Regions from separate parts of the Nocardiopsis eucommiae genome, predicted to be linked through region 2. Evidence: riboswitches for the same ligand, from Rfam matches in the RefSeq annotation. Region 2 holds a riboswitch; the other holds the start of a gene.
What was found. Region 2 has a riboswitch for thiamine pyrophosphate ahead of thiD (bifunctional hydroxymethylpyrimidine kinase/phosphomethylpyrimidine kinase). Riboswitches for the same ligand answer to the same signal wherever they lie in the genome.

Region 1 (7,533 bases), on a different contig from region 2:
GGTGGGCGTCCCCGACGGGGTGGATCGGCGGAAGGTAGACGACGTCGAAGCCCATGTCCGCGATGGCGGGCAGGCGCTTGGCGGCGGTGGCGAAGGTGCCGGAGACCTCCTGGCCGGGCGCGGCGTCGACCTGAGCGCCCTCCGAGCGGGGGAAGAACTCGTACCAGGAGCCGAAGAGGGCGCGTTCGCGGTGGACGACGACCTTGGTGCGCCGGGAACGGGTGACCAGTTCGCGCAGGGGGTTGCGCTCCATCTCCGTGAGGACCTCGTCGGTGACGGCGGCGCCGAAACGCTCCATCGGGGTCCGGGCGGGGTCGCGCAGCGTCCTTGCGGCTCGGGTCAGGGCGGGGGTGCGGGGGGTGCGCCGACCGGCCCGGGCCAGGAGGCGGGCGCCCTCCTCCAGGACCAGTGCGGTGTCGGTGTCCAGGGGGAGCTTCACACGCGCGACGTGGAGCCAGGTGGCGAAGGGGTCGCTCCACGACTCGACCGAGAAGGACCAGTCGCCCTCTCCGGGGAGGCTGATCTCGGCCTCGTAGCGGTCGGTGCCGGGGGCCCGCTCGCGCATGGGGACCAGCGCCTCGCGGCGGCCCCGGGGGGAGTGGACGACCACGCCTGCGGAGAGGGAGTCGTGCCCCTCACGGATCACGGTGGCGGACACGGTGAAGCGCTCGCCGGGAACGGCTTTCACCGGCCCCAGGTCGTTGTCTGGAGAGATGTCGAGGATGGGCAGTCGTCCGATCACTGGCTACACCGTAATTGTCGTGGTTCGGGCGTTATGGGATGGCGCGTACAAGGGTCCGCGCAGAAATAACCGGGAGTTAATCCAAGGAAAGACGGAGTTAACGAAGACTCGGTTCGGAAACTGTCCGGATTGCGGCTTCGGTGCCCTCCGCTGTCTATCGTCGGCCCTCTAGTGGGGTTTGGCAGAGTGTCGAGGCCGCAGTATTAATGTGATCCTCGCCACACTAGGCGAGGGCGCCAAGACCTGGTATTTGCCGCGATTCACCTCGGCGAACCTCGCATCGCGGGCATACGGCAACAAGCGATTCAGGCGCCTCTGTGGTTGTTTTCGTATTCCCCGTCATGAAAATTCGGAAAATTCAGGTCACATGTTGGTGGAGGGGTCGTGATGGGTAGGGCTGTTCAAATGCAGGGAAGGGTGGCGGGGCTGCATTCCGGACATTCACTTGTGCCCGACGAGTCTCACGGGAATCATTCGCCCCATATCCGGACGGCCCGTCTCTGAACTCCGGGAGTTCGGCGTCGAATCGTCTTGATGTCGAGTAAAGAGAGTGCTGGTTTCGGATGTTCTATCCGAATCCGTGCGACATGAACGATCTGTCAGCTTTGCCGTGGATTGATGAAGGTTTTCGCTAACACGCCTGATTTGACGGACCTCCCTTTGCGTAGCGCCTGCGAGTGTGGGCGTCGCAGTGTTCGTGTCGCGCGGCGAGCGGACAGCACACGGCCGTAGGGGGGCGACGTGGCGGAGTCGAACCAGGGAGGTCCGTTCCTGGAGGCGATCCGGGGGTTCCTGAAGCATGACCAGCCGCAGGACCGGCGTGAGGCCCTGCTCAGGCTCTCCGGGCTCGGGGCCGTCGCCGGGTTGCTGTCAGCGGCCCTGGTCATGCCCTGGGTCGGCGGGGTCGGCCTGGTCGCGAGGGACGCGGCCGCCGGGTTCATGTCCCTGCCCGCCGACCTGGACGTGCCCAGCCTGTCCTCCACGGTCCTGCTCACCGCCGACGACGGGACGCCCTTCGCGGAGGTCTCCGAGCGCGAACGCCGCGTGGTGGACCTCGACGACATCAGCCCGTGGGTGGGAACGGCCCTCATGGCGATCGAGGACGACCGTTTCTACGAGCACAAGGGCCTGGACCTGCGCGGTGTGATCCGCGCCGCCGCGCGTACGGCCCAGGGCGACACCCAGGGCGGTTCGACCATCACCCAGCAGTACGTCAAGAACCTCCTCATCGAGACCGCCGACACCGAGGAGGAGGTCGACGGCGCCAGCGCACAGAACCTGGGCCGCAAGCTCACCGAACTGCGCTACGCCATCGACGTCGAGGAACGCCTCACCAAGGACGAGATCCTGGAGGGGTACCTGAACCTGTCCTACTTCGGCGCGGGCGCGCACGGGATCGAGGTCGCCGCGCAGCGGTACTTCTCCGTCCCCGCCGCCGACCTCGACGCCGGGCAGGCCGCCATGCTGGCCGGTCTGGTGCGCGCACCCTCCTTCTACGACCCGCTCAACAACCCCGACGAGGCGCTCGAACGCCGCGACCTCGTGCTGGACCGGATGGTGGCCACCGACGTCCTCGGCGCGGACGAGGCCGAGGCCCACAAGAAGAAGGGCCTGGGGATCGACCCCAGTCCGCGCGGCGGCAGCTGCTCGGAGAGCGACTACCCGTTCTTCTGCGACTACACGATGCGCTGGCTGCGTGCCTCCGACCTGATCGGGGACACCGTCGAGAAGCGTGAGCAGCGCATCACCCAGGGCGGGCTGATCGTGCGGACCACACTCGACACCGCCGCTCAGGACGCCGCCCAGGACGCCGTCGACAAGCGGGTCCCGCACGAGGACTCCACGAAGTTCGCCGCCCAGGCCATGGTCGAGCCCGGCTCCGGCCGTGTGCGCGCCCTCGTGCAGAACCTGCGGTACGGCTTCGACGACGAACAGGTCGGGACGACCTCCCTCAACCTCGCCGTGGACCAGGAGGACGGGGGCTCCCTGGGGTACCAGGCCGGGTCCACCTTCAAGACGTACACGCTGGCGGCGGCCCTGGAGAAGGGCCTGGGGTACGGGACCAGCTTCTCCTCGCCCAAGAACCTGTCCCTGAGCGGGATGTCCGACTGTGAGGGCACCAGGATGTCCTCGTGGAGCATCCGCAACGCCGGGGAGAGCGACGACGGCAGCCACAACATGATCAGCGCGACCAAGGGGTCGGTGAACACCTACTTCGCCCAGCTCCAGAAGCGCGTCGGCCTGTGCGAGACCTCGGAGATGGCGGAGAAGGCCGGGGTGCACCGCGCGGACGGCAGCGACCTCGGGGTGTGGAGCTCCTTCACGCTCGGGGACCAGGAGGTGTCCCCGCTGACCGTCGCCTCCTCCTACGCGACCTTCGCCGCGAGGGGCGAGTACTGCGAGCCGCGCCCGGTGCGCATGGTGACCGAGGAGGGCACCGGCGAGGAGCTCAAGACGACCTCGGAGTGCGAGCGCACGGTCAAGCAGGACGCCGCCGACGGCGTCAACCACCTGCTCCAGCAGACCTTCGACGGGGGTACGGCCAACGGGCTGGACCTGGGGCGTCCGGCCGCGGGCAAGACCGGGACCACCGACGGGGCCGCCTACGCCTGGTTCGCCGGGTACACGCCGAACCTCTCCTCGGCCGTGGTCGTGGGCGACGTGCGCGGCGGTGAGGAGAACCCGCTCCAGGGCGTGACGATCGGCGGGCAGCACTTCGAGATCGTCTACGGGGGCACCCTGCCCGGCCCGATCTGGCAGGAGAGCATGCGCGGCGCCACCAAGCACCTGCCCTCGGACGCGTTCGCGGGGTCGCCGGGCGCCTTCGGCGACCCGAAGACCGAGCCTCCCGAGCAGCGGGGCGGTGACGACGACGATGACGACGAGGGCGGGAGCGACACGGACGCCGAGGACGCGGAGGATCTCGCGGACGGCACCGGCGGAGGCGGGACCGGCGAAGGCGGCACGGGAGACGACGGGGGCACCTAGACGCCTTCGGAAGCAGCCCCCCGGTCCGGTGACCACGGGAGACCGTCGCGAGGCGGACCGGCCGCCGGGCCGGGAGGCGGGCCGCCGTTCCGATCCGGACCGTCACCCGGTTCTCACCTTCCGTGGTCTGGACCTTGACAGGTCTAGACCACTCTTGCTTAGGTGACGTCACCCCCCTGCGGCGCGCGGTCGGACGCAGCGCCGCACCCTAGGAGTGTGATCACGTGATCCGACGTCTCCTGAGTCAGCTCGCGGTGCTCGGCGCCATCGCGGCTGTGCTCGTTGCCCTCCCCGCGACCGTCGCGACGGCGGCCACCGCCTGCGCGACGGCCTGGAGTTCCTCCGCCGTCTACACCGGCGGCGGCCAGGTCTCCTTCGAAGGCCGCAACTACACCGCCAAGTGGTGGACGCAGAACGAGCGTCCCGGAACCTCGGACGTCTGGGCCGACCAGGGCCCCTGCGGAAACGACGGGGGCGGCGAACAGCCCGGTCCCAGCGACTTCGTCGTCAGCGAGGCCCAGTTCAACCAGATGTTCCCGAACCGGAACCCCTTCTACACCTACTCCGGCCTCACCGACGCCCTGAGCTCCTACCCGGGCTTCACCAACACCGGAAGCGTCGAGGTGCAGCGGCGCGAGGCCGCCGCCTTCCTGGCCAACGTCAGCCACGAGACCGGCGGGCTGGTGTACATCAAGGAGATCAACGAGGACAACTACCCGCACTACTGCGACCCGAGCCAGCCCTTCGGCTGCCCGGCCGGTCAGGACGCCTACTACGGCAAGGGCCCGATCCAGCTGAGCTGGAACTACAACTACAAGGCCGCCGGGGACGCCCTCGGCATCGACCTGCTGAACAACCCCTACCTCGTCGAGCAGGACGCCGCGATCGCCTGGCGGACCGGACTCTGGTTCTGGAACACCCAGAGCGGTGCCGGGACGATGTCGGGGCACACCGCCATCGTCGACGGCCACGGCTTCGGTGAGTCGATCCGTTCCATCAACGGGTCCATCGAGTGCAACGGCGGCAACCCGGGACAGGTGCAGAGCCGCATCAACACCTTCACGCAGTTCGCCCAGATCCTCGGCACCACCACGGGGTCGAACCTGAGCTGCTGACCCCAGGTGCGTCGACGCACCCGTGGCGGCACCCGAGCGGGGGTGCGACCGGCGAGCACCGCCGGGCGCATCCCCGCTCCTGCGTGTCCCGAGGGAAGGTCTTCACCGCGCATCCTGTTTGCCCCATAATGGAGGCAATCCGACAGGGGAGCGCGTGAGCGCTGAGAGTGCGGCACCCGGCCGCAGACCCTTACACACCTGATCTGGGTCATGCCAGCGAAGGAAGTCGTAGGAAACCGCCGTCGTGCGTGCGCCAGCGCGCGCCCGACCGGCGCTCTTGGCCACATGGGCCCTCGTCACCCCGACGAAGGGACATCAACCAGCATGAGTACCGAGAACCGCGGGACCGGCACCGGAACCACCGCGGAGCCCGTGGGCCGCGTCCAGGAGATCCTTGCCAAGGCCCGGAGCTGGCGCACCGTCGACATCGTCGTGGCCGCCGTGATCGGCGTCGCGGTCGGCGTCGTCTTCTGGCTGTGGAACATCGTCTGGTCGGTCACCACACCGCTGTTCGTGGCGTTCCCGCCCGGGCAGGCCGTCGTCTACGGCATGTGGCTGATCTCCGGCGTGCTCGGCGGGCTCATCATCCGCAAACCCGGCGCGGCCCTGCTCACCTCGATCGCCGCGGCCTCCGTCTCGGCCGTGCTGGGCACCCAGTGGGGGGTCATGGTCGTCGTCGACGGCACCCTCCAGGGGTTGCTGCCCGAACTGGTCTTCCTCGCCTTCGCCTACCGGCGCTGGAACATGGGCGTGGCCGTGCTCGCAGCCGCCGTGGCCGGGCTCTCCCCGGCCATCCGCGACAACATCGCCTACAACGTCACCTGGCCCCTTGAGTACCAGCTCACCTACGGCGTGATCGTGGTCCTCAGCGCGGCCGTCATCGCGGGCGTGGGCGCGCGCCTGCTCACCACGGCGCTGGCCAGGTCCGGCGCGCTGGCCCCCTTCCCCTCGGCCAGGGGCTGACCCGTGACACGACCGAACGCGCGCGGGGCTCGCGTCGAACTCTCCGGCTGGGGATGGAAGCACTCCGGCCGTGACACCCACGCCCTGCGCGGAGTGGACCTGACCGTCGAACCGGGGGAGCGGGTCCTGCTGCTCGGGGCCTCGGGCGCGGGGAAGTCCACCCTGCTGCACTCCCTGGCCGGGCTCACCGGCGAGGACGGCGCCATCAGCGGGGAGCACGAGGGCTCGCTGCTGGTGGACGGCGCCCCCGCCGACCGGGGCCGCGGCGGGGTCGGACTGGTCAGCCAGGACCCCGAGACCCAGCTCGTGATGGCCCGGGCCGGGGACGACGTCGCCTTCGGGTTGGAGAACCTGGGGGTGGACCCCGAGGACATCTGGCCCCGGGTCGAGCGCTCCCTGACGGAGGTCGGCTTCCCCTACGGCCTCCGGCACTCCACGGGCGCCCTCTCCGGAGGTGAGAAGCAGCGCCTGGTCATCGCCGGTGCGCTGGCCATGCGGCCGCGTCTGCTGCTCCTGGACGAACCCACCGCCAACCTCGACCCGGCCGGGGCCGTGCTCGTGCGCGACCTGCTCTCCCGCCTGCTCGCGGAGACCGAGGCCACCCTCGTGCTGGTCGAGCACCGGGTGGCCGACGTCGTCGACCTGGTGGACCGGGTCGTGGTGGTCGAACCCGGCGGGGGAGTGATCGCGGACGGCGCCCCGGCGCGGGTGTTCGCGGAACACGGCCGTTCGCTGGCCGACCAGGGCGTGTGGATCCCCGGGAACGAACCCGTCCCCGAGCTCACGCCCGCTCCCGGCGGCGTGCCCCTGGTGGAGACCGTCGGCGTCAGCGCCCGCACCCCCTTCCAGGTGGGCGTGCGCGCCGCCCCCCGGCGGACGGTGCTCGACGACGTGAACGTCATGCTGTCCGCCGGAACCGCCACCGCACTCACCGGCCCCAACGGCGCGGGCAAGTCCACGCTCCTCACCATGCTGGCCGGGCTCTCGCGTCCGCACCGGGGCGAGGTGCTGCCGCGCGGTCCGATTGCCGGAACCGACCGGCGCCCGCTCGTGCGCTGGCCCGCACGCCGCCTCGCCCGCCACGTGGGCACGGTGTTCCAGCACGCGGAGGACCAGTTCGTCACCGCCACGGTCCGCGACGAACTCCGCTTCGCGCCGCTGCGCGCGGGGATGGGCGCGGCCGAGACCGACGCCTGGGTGGGCGAGCTGATGGAGCGGTTGCGACTGACCCGGCTGGCCGAGGTGCACCCGTACACGCTCTCCGGCGGCGAGAAGCGGCGCCTCTCGGTGGCGACCGCGCTCAGCTCCGGCCCCTCGCACGCCCCGGACCTGCTGGTGCTGGACGAGCCCACCTTCGGCCAGGACACCCGTACCTGGACGGAGCTGGTGGAGCTCCTCGGCGCCCTGCGCTCCGAGGGACGGGCCGTGGTCATGGCCACCCACGACGAACTCCTGCTGCGCCGCCTGACGGACGTGGAAGTACGGGTCGCGGAGGGACGCGCGGCACCCGTCGGGGCGGCCCGGTCCGCGACGTCACGAGAGGGGGAGGCGTGAGTTCCCGGCACACGAACGGCCCGGACGTGCCCCGCGCCAAGGGCGGGGACACCCTCACCCTGGATGTGCCCGAGGGCGGCGGCGCCCGGTACTGGCTGACCGGCCTGAACCCGGCCGCCAAGCTGCTGGCCGCGCTGCTGATCGGCATCGGGCTGATCCCGGCGGTGGACG
Region 2 (7,533 bases):
TGAAGATCACCGGCCCGGCCCCCGGGCCCGAAACCCCGACACCTCCGGCCCCGGCACCCCCGCTGAGCTTGAACGCCCCCGGCGGGGCCTCCGACGAGGGTGACGGGGGACGGTTACGCAGGTGACGCGGTACACAGCGCCCACAGCGATCGGCCGCCGCCCCGACGGGTACGTTCGCTCTAACCAGCCACAGCCGCCGCGAGCGCCCCGCGCCGAGGACGGCGCCCACGACCGTCAGGGAGGTCATCGACGTGCCCCAACACGCGTCCCCGGACACCCCCTTCTCCCTCGCCAACCTCATGACGGCGGTGGCCGACGCCGTCCCGGACCGGATCGCGCTGGTCGCCGGTCCGCGCCGCCTCACCTACCGCGCCCTGGACGACCGGTCCACCCGGCTGGCCCGGCACCTGGCCACGGCCGGTGTGCGCCCCGGGGAGAACGTCGCGATCCTGTCCTTCAACCGCGCCGAGTGGGTGGAGTCGTTCCTGGGCGTGCTGCGCGCGGGCGCCGTGCCGGTCAACGTCAACTACCGGTACGTGGCGGGCGAGCTCCGACACGTGCTCTCGGACGCGCACGCGGTGGCCCTGATCGCGGAGGACTCCCTGGCCACGACGGTGGCGGCGGTCCGCTCCGACCTGCCGCGCCTGCGGCACGTGCTCCTGCTGGAGGACGGCTCCGAGCGCGACGCCTCGCTGCACGGCGTCGACTACGAGGAGGCGCTCGCGGCGCACGGACCGGACTCCGGAGACGGTGCGGTCGAACTGCCCGTGACCAGTGGCGACGACCACTACCTGCTGTACACCGGCGGCACCACCGGCTATCCCAAGGGGGTGCTGTGGCGCCAGGCCGACGTGTTCCGCGCGGCCGTGGAGCGACGCGACCCGGGCGCCCCGCGCGCCGGGTCCACACGGGACGTGGCCGAACGCGCCGCGCGCTGCTTCCCGCTGCGCATGCTGGTGCTGGGGCCGCTCATGCACGCCGCCGGGCAGTGGAACGCGCTGAGCATGCTGCTGTGCGGCAAACGCGTGGTGCTGTCCACGGACCGCAGCTTCCGCGCGGACCGGGTGCTGGAGCTGGCGCACCGCGAGGGTGTGCACGCGGTGCAGCTGGTGGGCGACGCGATGGCGCGTCCGCTGGCCAGGCACCTGTTGACCGAACCCGACCTGTGCCCGGAGCTCACCTCGGTGCGTTCCGGCGGCACCCCGCTCACCCCCTCGGTACGCGGGCTGTGGCGGGCCTGGCGCGAGGACGTGGCCCTGGCCGACGCCTACGGCGGTTCGGAGACGGGCGTGTGCGGGTCGGCCACCGCGCCCGACGAGCACACGAGTGTCGCGGACTCCGCCGACCGGCGCAGCTTCACGATGGGCGGCAGCATCTCCGTGCTGGACGACTCCCTGCGGCCGCTCCCGCCGGGGTCGGTCGAGGTCGGCCGGATCGCCCGGACCGGCCGGATCCCGCTGGGCTACTACAACGATCCGATCGCCACCGCGCGCACGTTCCCCACGGACGGTGACGGGCGGCGCTGGGCGCTGTCGGGCGACTACGGCACGAGGGCCGGTGACGGTTCGATCGTGCTGCTGGGCCGGGGCAGCGTGGTGATCAACACCGCCGGGGAGAAGGTCTACCCCGAGGAGGTGGAGGCCGTGCTCAAGGCGCACCCCTCGGTGGAGGACGTGATCGTGGTGCCCTCCCCGGACGAGAGGCTGGGCCAGAAGGTGACGGCCCTGGTGTCGCTGGCCTCCGGTTCGGCTCGGGACGAGGGCGCGCTGCGGGCGCACTGCCGGGTGCGCCTGGCCGGGTTCAAGGTGCCTCGGACGGTGCACTTCGTGGACCGGGTGCGGCGTACGGCGGTGGGCAAGCAGGACTACCGGTGGGCCGCCTCGGTGGCCGGGGAGGACCCGGACGCGCCCGCCGTTCCCACCTCGCCACTGTCCGGTTCGCGCCGGATCTGAGACCGGGTTCCACGCCGTCGTCGTCACGATCCGTTTTCGGACCAAGGACCTCGCGGACTGATACCTGACCAAAACCCGGATTCTCCGGGCGATCAGACGCCTTCACCCCGTCCGGCGCCGCTAGAATCAGCACTGCCCGGCCCGGGGCCTGACGGCTCTCCTCCCCCTCGCACGGCCCGGGCGGCACACATCCCGCGCGGGCCGGAGCATCGAACCGGTGGAGGTCGCCTCCATGACCCGCGTGGTACAGCACCCCTTTGACCCGCCGGTCGACCGTTCGCACGGGACCGGCGACCCCATCAGGACGGAGGACGGCGCCCTCTCCCGGGAACCTCCCGGGCCAGCGCCCGACAACATGGCCAAGTCAGTAGGCTCCTACATCTTCAACGCGGTGCGCGGCGGGGCCGTCGGCACCTCCGAGGCACTGCCCGGCATCAGCGGCGGCACGGTCGCACTGATGGTCGGCCTCTACGACAAGCTGATCGGTGGCGCGGGCCACGTGGTCAGCGGCATCAAGCGCTACGTCACGGACGTGCCCCGGGGCCGCGGCAAGGAGCGCGCCCAGGAGCAGTTCCGCCAGGTGGACTGGTCGGTGCTCGTCCCCGCCCTCATCGGCATGGCCGTCGCGCTCATCCTGGCCGCCGTCTTCCTCGCCCCGCTGGTGGAGGTCTACGCGCAGTACGCGTACGCGCTGTTCTTCGGCCTGGTCCTGGCCTGCCTCTGGATCCCCTACACCGGTGCGGGCAAGAAGTGGAAGGCCTGGCACTACGCGGTGGCCCTGGTCTTCGCCGCGCTCGCGTTCACGCTCACCGGCCTGCCCGGCGCCAACCTGCCCACCCACCCCGTGGTGGTCTTCCTCGCGGCCGCCGTCGCCATCTGCGCCCTGGTGCTGCCGGGCCTGTCGGGCTCCTTCATCCTGCTGACCCTCGGCCTGTACGAGCCGACCATGGCGGCCCTGCGCGCGGCGGACCTGCCCTACATCACCGTCTTCGTCCTGGGCATGATCACCGGTCTGGCCCTGTTCGTGAAGGTGCTCCAGTTCCTGCTGGAGAACCACCACCACATCACCCTCGTGGTGCTCACCGGGCTGATGGCCGGTTCGCTGCGCGCCCTGTGGCCGTGGCAGGACGAGAACCGCGACCTGCTGCCGATGACCGACGTCCCCGTCACGCTCGCCTTCGCGGTCGGCGGCTTCGTGGTGGTCGTCGGCATGATCGTCTGGGAGCGGCGCAAGCACGCCCAGCAGGAGCAGGTGGAAACCCGCCACAACGTCACCGTCTGACCGCGCGGAGGGGGCGGTCCGCCCCGGCGGACCGTCCACTACAGTCGGAACCACCACAGACCAACACAGATGCCGGGGCCGCGAGGCCCCGGCGGCGCGGGGTGCCGGAGAGAGTCCTCCCGGCTGAGAGCACACCCGTCGAACCTGCCCTAGTTCGTACTAGCGAAGGAACGCCAATGAGCGCGTACAACGTCGTGTCCATCGCCGGAAGCGACCCCAGCGGGGGCGCTGGCGTCCAGGCCGACCTGAAGTCGTTCTCCGCCCACGGGGTCTTCGGAATGACCGTGGTGACGGCGTTGACCGCCCAGTCCACACGCGGGGTCACCGGGGTGCACGGTGTCCCCGCGTCCTTCGTCACCGATCAGATGGACACCCTGTTCACCGACGCGACCGTGCACGCGGTCAAGGTGGGGATGCTGTCCACGTCGGAGGTCACCGAGGCGGTCGCGGCCGCTGTGGACCGCTACGCGCTGCCGAACGTGGTCGTGGACCCGGTGATGGTGGCCAAGAGCGGTGACCGCCTCCTGGAGCGGTCCGCGATCGAGGCCCTGCGCACCGTCCTGCTGCCGCGCGCCGACCTGCTCACCCCCAACCTCCCCGAGGCCGCCGACCTGCTCGGCGAGACCGAGGCGACCAGCCTCAAGGAGATGCGGGGACAGGCCGAACGCCTCCTCGAACTCGGTCCGCGTCGCGTCCTGCTCAAGGGCGGGCACCTGCCCGGTGAGGAGAGCGTCGACCTGCTGGTCGACGGTGTCTCGGAGCCGGTCGAGTTCCGTGCCGGGCGGGTGGGCACCCGCAACACCCACGGCACGGGCTGCACGCTCTCCTCCTCGATCGCCGCCCTCCTCCCCCAGCGCCCGGACACGGTGGCCGCCGTGGCCGACGCCAAGACCTACCTCACCGAGGCCCTGCGCCGCGCCGACGAGATCCACGCGGGCGGCGGCCAGGGACCGGTGCACCACTTCCACGCCTGGTGGTGAACGGACGACACCACGCGAAGGGGGGACCGGCCACGGTGGCCGGTCCCCCCTCGTCGTCGGCCGAGGGACTGGTCCTCCGGCCGCTCGTGTACTACTGGCTGACGTCCTTCATGATCACGTCCGGGTTCCGCCAGTCCGGGTGGTCGAAGAACTTGCGCGTCTCCGAGCTGATCACCCCCGACAGCAGGATCAGACCCACCAGGTTGGGCAGCGCCATGAGACCGTTCGCGATGTCGCTGAAGAGCCACACCGAGTCCAGGTCGGCGACCGAGCCCACGAAGACGACCACGATGAAGAGCAGACGGTAGGGCAGCACCATGCGGCGGCCGCCCAGGAACTCCACGCAACGCTCACCGTAGTACGACCAGCCGAGCAGGGTGCTGAAGGCGAACACCGTCACGGAGACCGCCACGATCACGGCACCGGCCGAGCCCATCGCGGGGCTGATCGCTCCCAGCCCCTCCGTCATGGCCTGCGAGGTGAGCAGGGAGCCGTCCTCGGCGCCCTCCACCTGCCACACCCCGGTCACGATGATGACCAGACAGGTCATGCTGACCACGATGATGGTGTCGATGAAGGTCTGGGTCATGGAGACCATGGCCTGACGGACCGGCTGGGTGGTCTTGGCCGCAGCGGCCGCGATACCGCCGGTGCCCAGCCCGGACTCGTTGGAGAAGATGCCGCGCGCGAAGCCCAGCTGGATGGCGAGCAGCACACCGGCGCCCGCGAATCCGCCGGTCGCCGCGGTCCCCGTGAACGCCGAGGTGACGACCAGCTGGAAGGCGGGGAGCAGCGCCTGCCAGTTGGCGATCAGGACCACGAGGCAGATGCCGACGTAGCCGATGATCATGACGGGCACGAGGGCGGAGGTGACGCGTCCGATGCTCTTGATACCGCCGAGGATGACGGCGCCCGAGCCCACCATCAGGATCAGCCCGATGACCCACGTCTCCACGCCGGTGACGCTGTTCATCTGCTGGGCGACCGTGTTGGCCTGGGTTCCGTTGCCGATGCCGAAGGCGGCGATGGCACCGAAGACCGCGAAGGAGATGCCGAGGAAGGCCCCGAAGCGCCCGCCGACCCCGTACTTCAGGTAGTACATCGGGCCGCCGCTCTGCTCACCCTTGGCGTCGGTGCGGCGGTACTTCACGCCCATCAGGGCTTCGCTGTACTTGGTGGCCATCCCGAAGATGCCCATGACCCACATCCAGAACAGCGCGCCCGGACCACCGATCCCGATGGCCAGGGCCGCTCCGGCGATGTTGCCGACGCCGACCGTCGCGGCGAGCGCGGTGCTCAACGCCTGGTAGTGGGAGATGTCGCCCTCGACCGTCTCGTCCTCCTTCCGGCGGACGAAGGCCAGCCACAGGGCGTGCGGCAGTCGGAACAGCTGGATCAGGCGCAGCCGGACGGTGAGGTAGACACCGGTCAGGAACAGCAGGGGAATGAGGACGAACGGTCCCCAGATGATCTCCGACAGGACGCCGGCCATCTCTAGGAGGTGGTCCACGGAGGACCTCTCTTTCGGTGATTACGTGGGGTGGGGGGGGAACCAGCGGTGTCATTGGGGGGAACCAGGACCCTCGGAAACACGTTGGTACCGGTGGATACTGTTCGGTATCGGGAAAGAATGGCACTGACGCGTAACAAACAAATCACGCGAGGTCAGAATGCGTGTTACGGAATCTTTTCGTGTCTTCTCGCGTCTCCCGACTCCGGGGCCCGGGCTTCCCGGCTACCCCTCGCCGTCCTTTCCGTCCTCCTCCTTCACCTGGGCCAGGGCGAGTCTGCTGAGGAGCTCGGCCGCCTCGTCCGGGTCCGCCCCCTGTCCCACGGCCACGCCGAGCAGGTAGGTCGTGAGCGGGGCCGCCGGGCGGGCCACGGAGTGAGCGGCGTCGCGCGCGAGGTCGAGCACGCGGTCCACGTCGGGTTTCCGGAGGGGGTCGGTCCCGGTCAGCTCCAGTTCGGCGCGGACCAGTTCGGACCATTCCACGAGTGTCACCACACGGCTCCTTGGGTGTTCGTTCGGGTTTCGTTCGGCGATCACGGCCACACCGGGGTCATCCGCCGGTCAGTCGACCGTGCGGACGGCGTCACCACCTGATCGGCCAACCCGTGTCGGCGCTTCGGGCGAGGTTCTCCCGCCCGGCGATCCGGGTTCACTCCCCGACCCTAGCGTCGGAGGCACCCACCACTCGGCGTGACACCTCGGCGTTGGGAGCCCCGCATGTCCCCCACACCCCCGCCCTCCGTCCACCGGCCGCCCCTGCGCGTGGCCATCGTGACCGAGTCCTTCCTTCCGCAGGTCAACGGGGTCACCAACTCCGTGTGCCGGATCAGCGAGCACCTGGCGGCCGAGGGACACCAGGCACTCGTCCTCGCTCCCGGCCACGGCCCGACCTCGTACGCCGGCTTCCCGGTCGTCCGGACGCCCGCGCTGCCCCTGCCCGTGTACCGCGACTTCTCCATGGGGCTGCCCGCCCGGCGGACGATGACCGCCGCGATCCGCGCGTTCGCGCCCGACGTGCTGCACCTGGCCTCCCCCGCGCTGTTCGGCGCGACGGCGGTGGACGTGGCCCGCCGGTGGGCGCTGCCGACGGTGGCAGCGTTCCAGACCGACCTGCCCGGGTTCGCCGGACGCTACGGCCTGCCCGGGTCCGGGACGCTGTGGTCGCTGCTCCACCGCGTCCACTCGGCGGTGGACCGCACGCTGGTGCCGTCCTCGGCCACCCTGGAGGCGCTCTCCGGTCGGGGGTTCCCCCGGCTGGACCTGTGGCGCCGGGGTGTGGACGCCGCGCGCTTCTCCCCCGACCACCGGTCCGAGGAACTACGTCGCGAGCTGGCACCGAACGGTGAGGTGATCGTGGGGTACGTGGGCCGTCTGTCCCGCGACAAGCGGGTGCACCTGCTGGGCCATCTGGCGAGGCTGCGGGGGATGCGCCTGGTGGTGGTCGGGGACGGCCCGGACCGCGCCCGGCTGCGCCGCCTGCTGCCGGACGCCGTCTTCACGGGGCAGCGGACCGGCCCGGACCTCTCACGGCTGTACGCGTCACTGGACGTGTTCGTGCACACCGGTGCGGACGAGACCTTCTGCCAGACCGTGCAGGAGGCGCTGGCCTCGGGCGTACCGGTGGTCGTCCCGGCGGCGGGCGGCCCCGTGGACCTGGTGACGGAGGGGCACAACGGCCTGCTGTACCGGCCGGACTCGGTCCGTGAGCTGCGGGTGGCGGTGGGGCGGCTGGCCCACAACCGGGAGGTGCGGGCCCGGATGGCGGCCCGGGCCCGGCCCTCGGTGGCGCACCGCACGTGGCGGTCGGTC

Region 1: linked by a shared signal. The riboswitch ahead of ACRWK8_RS03280 (ECF transporter S component) and the one ahead of thiD (bifunctional hydroxymethylpyrimidine kinase/phosphomethylpyrimidine kinase) in region 2 are both predicted to bind thiamine pyrophosphate.

The regions. Positions count from the first base shown of each region.
Region 1 covers NZ_CBDRIY010000003.1:156,086-163,618, reverse strand. Annotated here, with positions in the region: gene ACRWK8_RS03295 (alpha-1,4-glucan--maltose-1-phosphate maltosyltransferase) at 1-742, opposite strand, end outside; gene ACRWK8_RS03290 (transglycosylase domain-containing protein) at 1,484-3,730, shown strand; gene ACRWK8_RS03285 (glycoside hydrolase family 19 protein) at 3,955-4,845, shown strand; TPP riboswitch at 4,980-5,087, shown strand; gene ACRWK8_RS03280 (ECF transporter S component) at 5,170-5,808, shown strand; gene ACRWK8_RS03275 (ABC transporter ATP-binding protein) at 5,812-7,362, shown strand; gene ACRWK8_RS03270 (energy-coupling factor transporter transmembrane component T family protein) at 7,359-7,533, shown strand, end outside.
Region 2 covers NZ_CBDRIY010000038.1:14,103-21,635, reverse strand. Annotated here, with positions in the region: gene ACRWK8_RS21310 (acyl-CoA synthetase) at 252-1,952, shown strand; gene ACRWK8_RS21305 (DUF368 domain-containing protein) at 2,308-3,234, shown strand; TPP riboswitch at 3,322-3,422, shown strand; gene thiD (bifunctional hydroxymethylpyrimidine kinase/phosphomethylpyrimidine kinase) at 3,411-4,214, shown strand; gene ACRWK8_RS21295 (alanine/glycine:cation symporter family protein) at 4,306-5,724, opposite strand; gene ACRWK8_RS21290 (DUF6457 domain-containing protein) at 5,950-6,216, opposite strand; gene ACRWK8_RS21285 (glycosyltransferase family 4 protein) at 6,442-7,533, shown strand, end outside.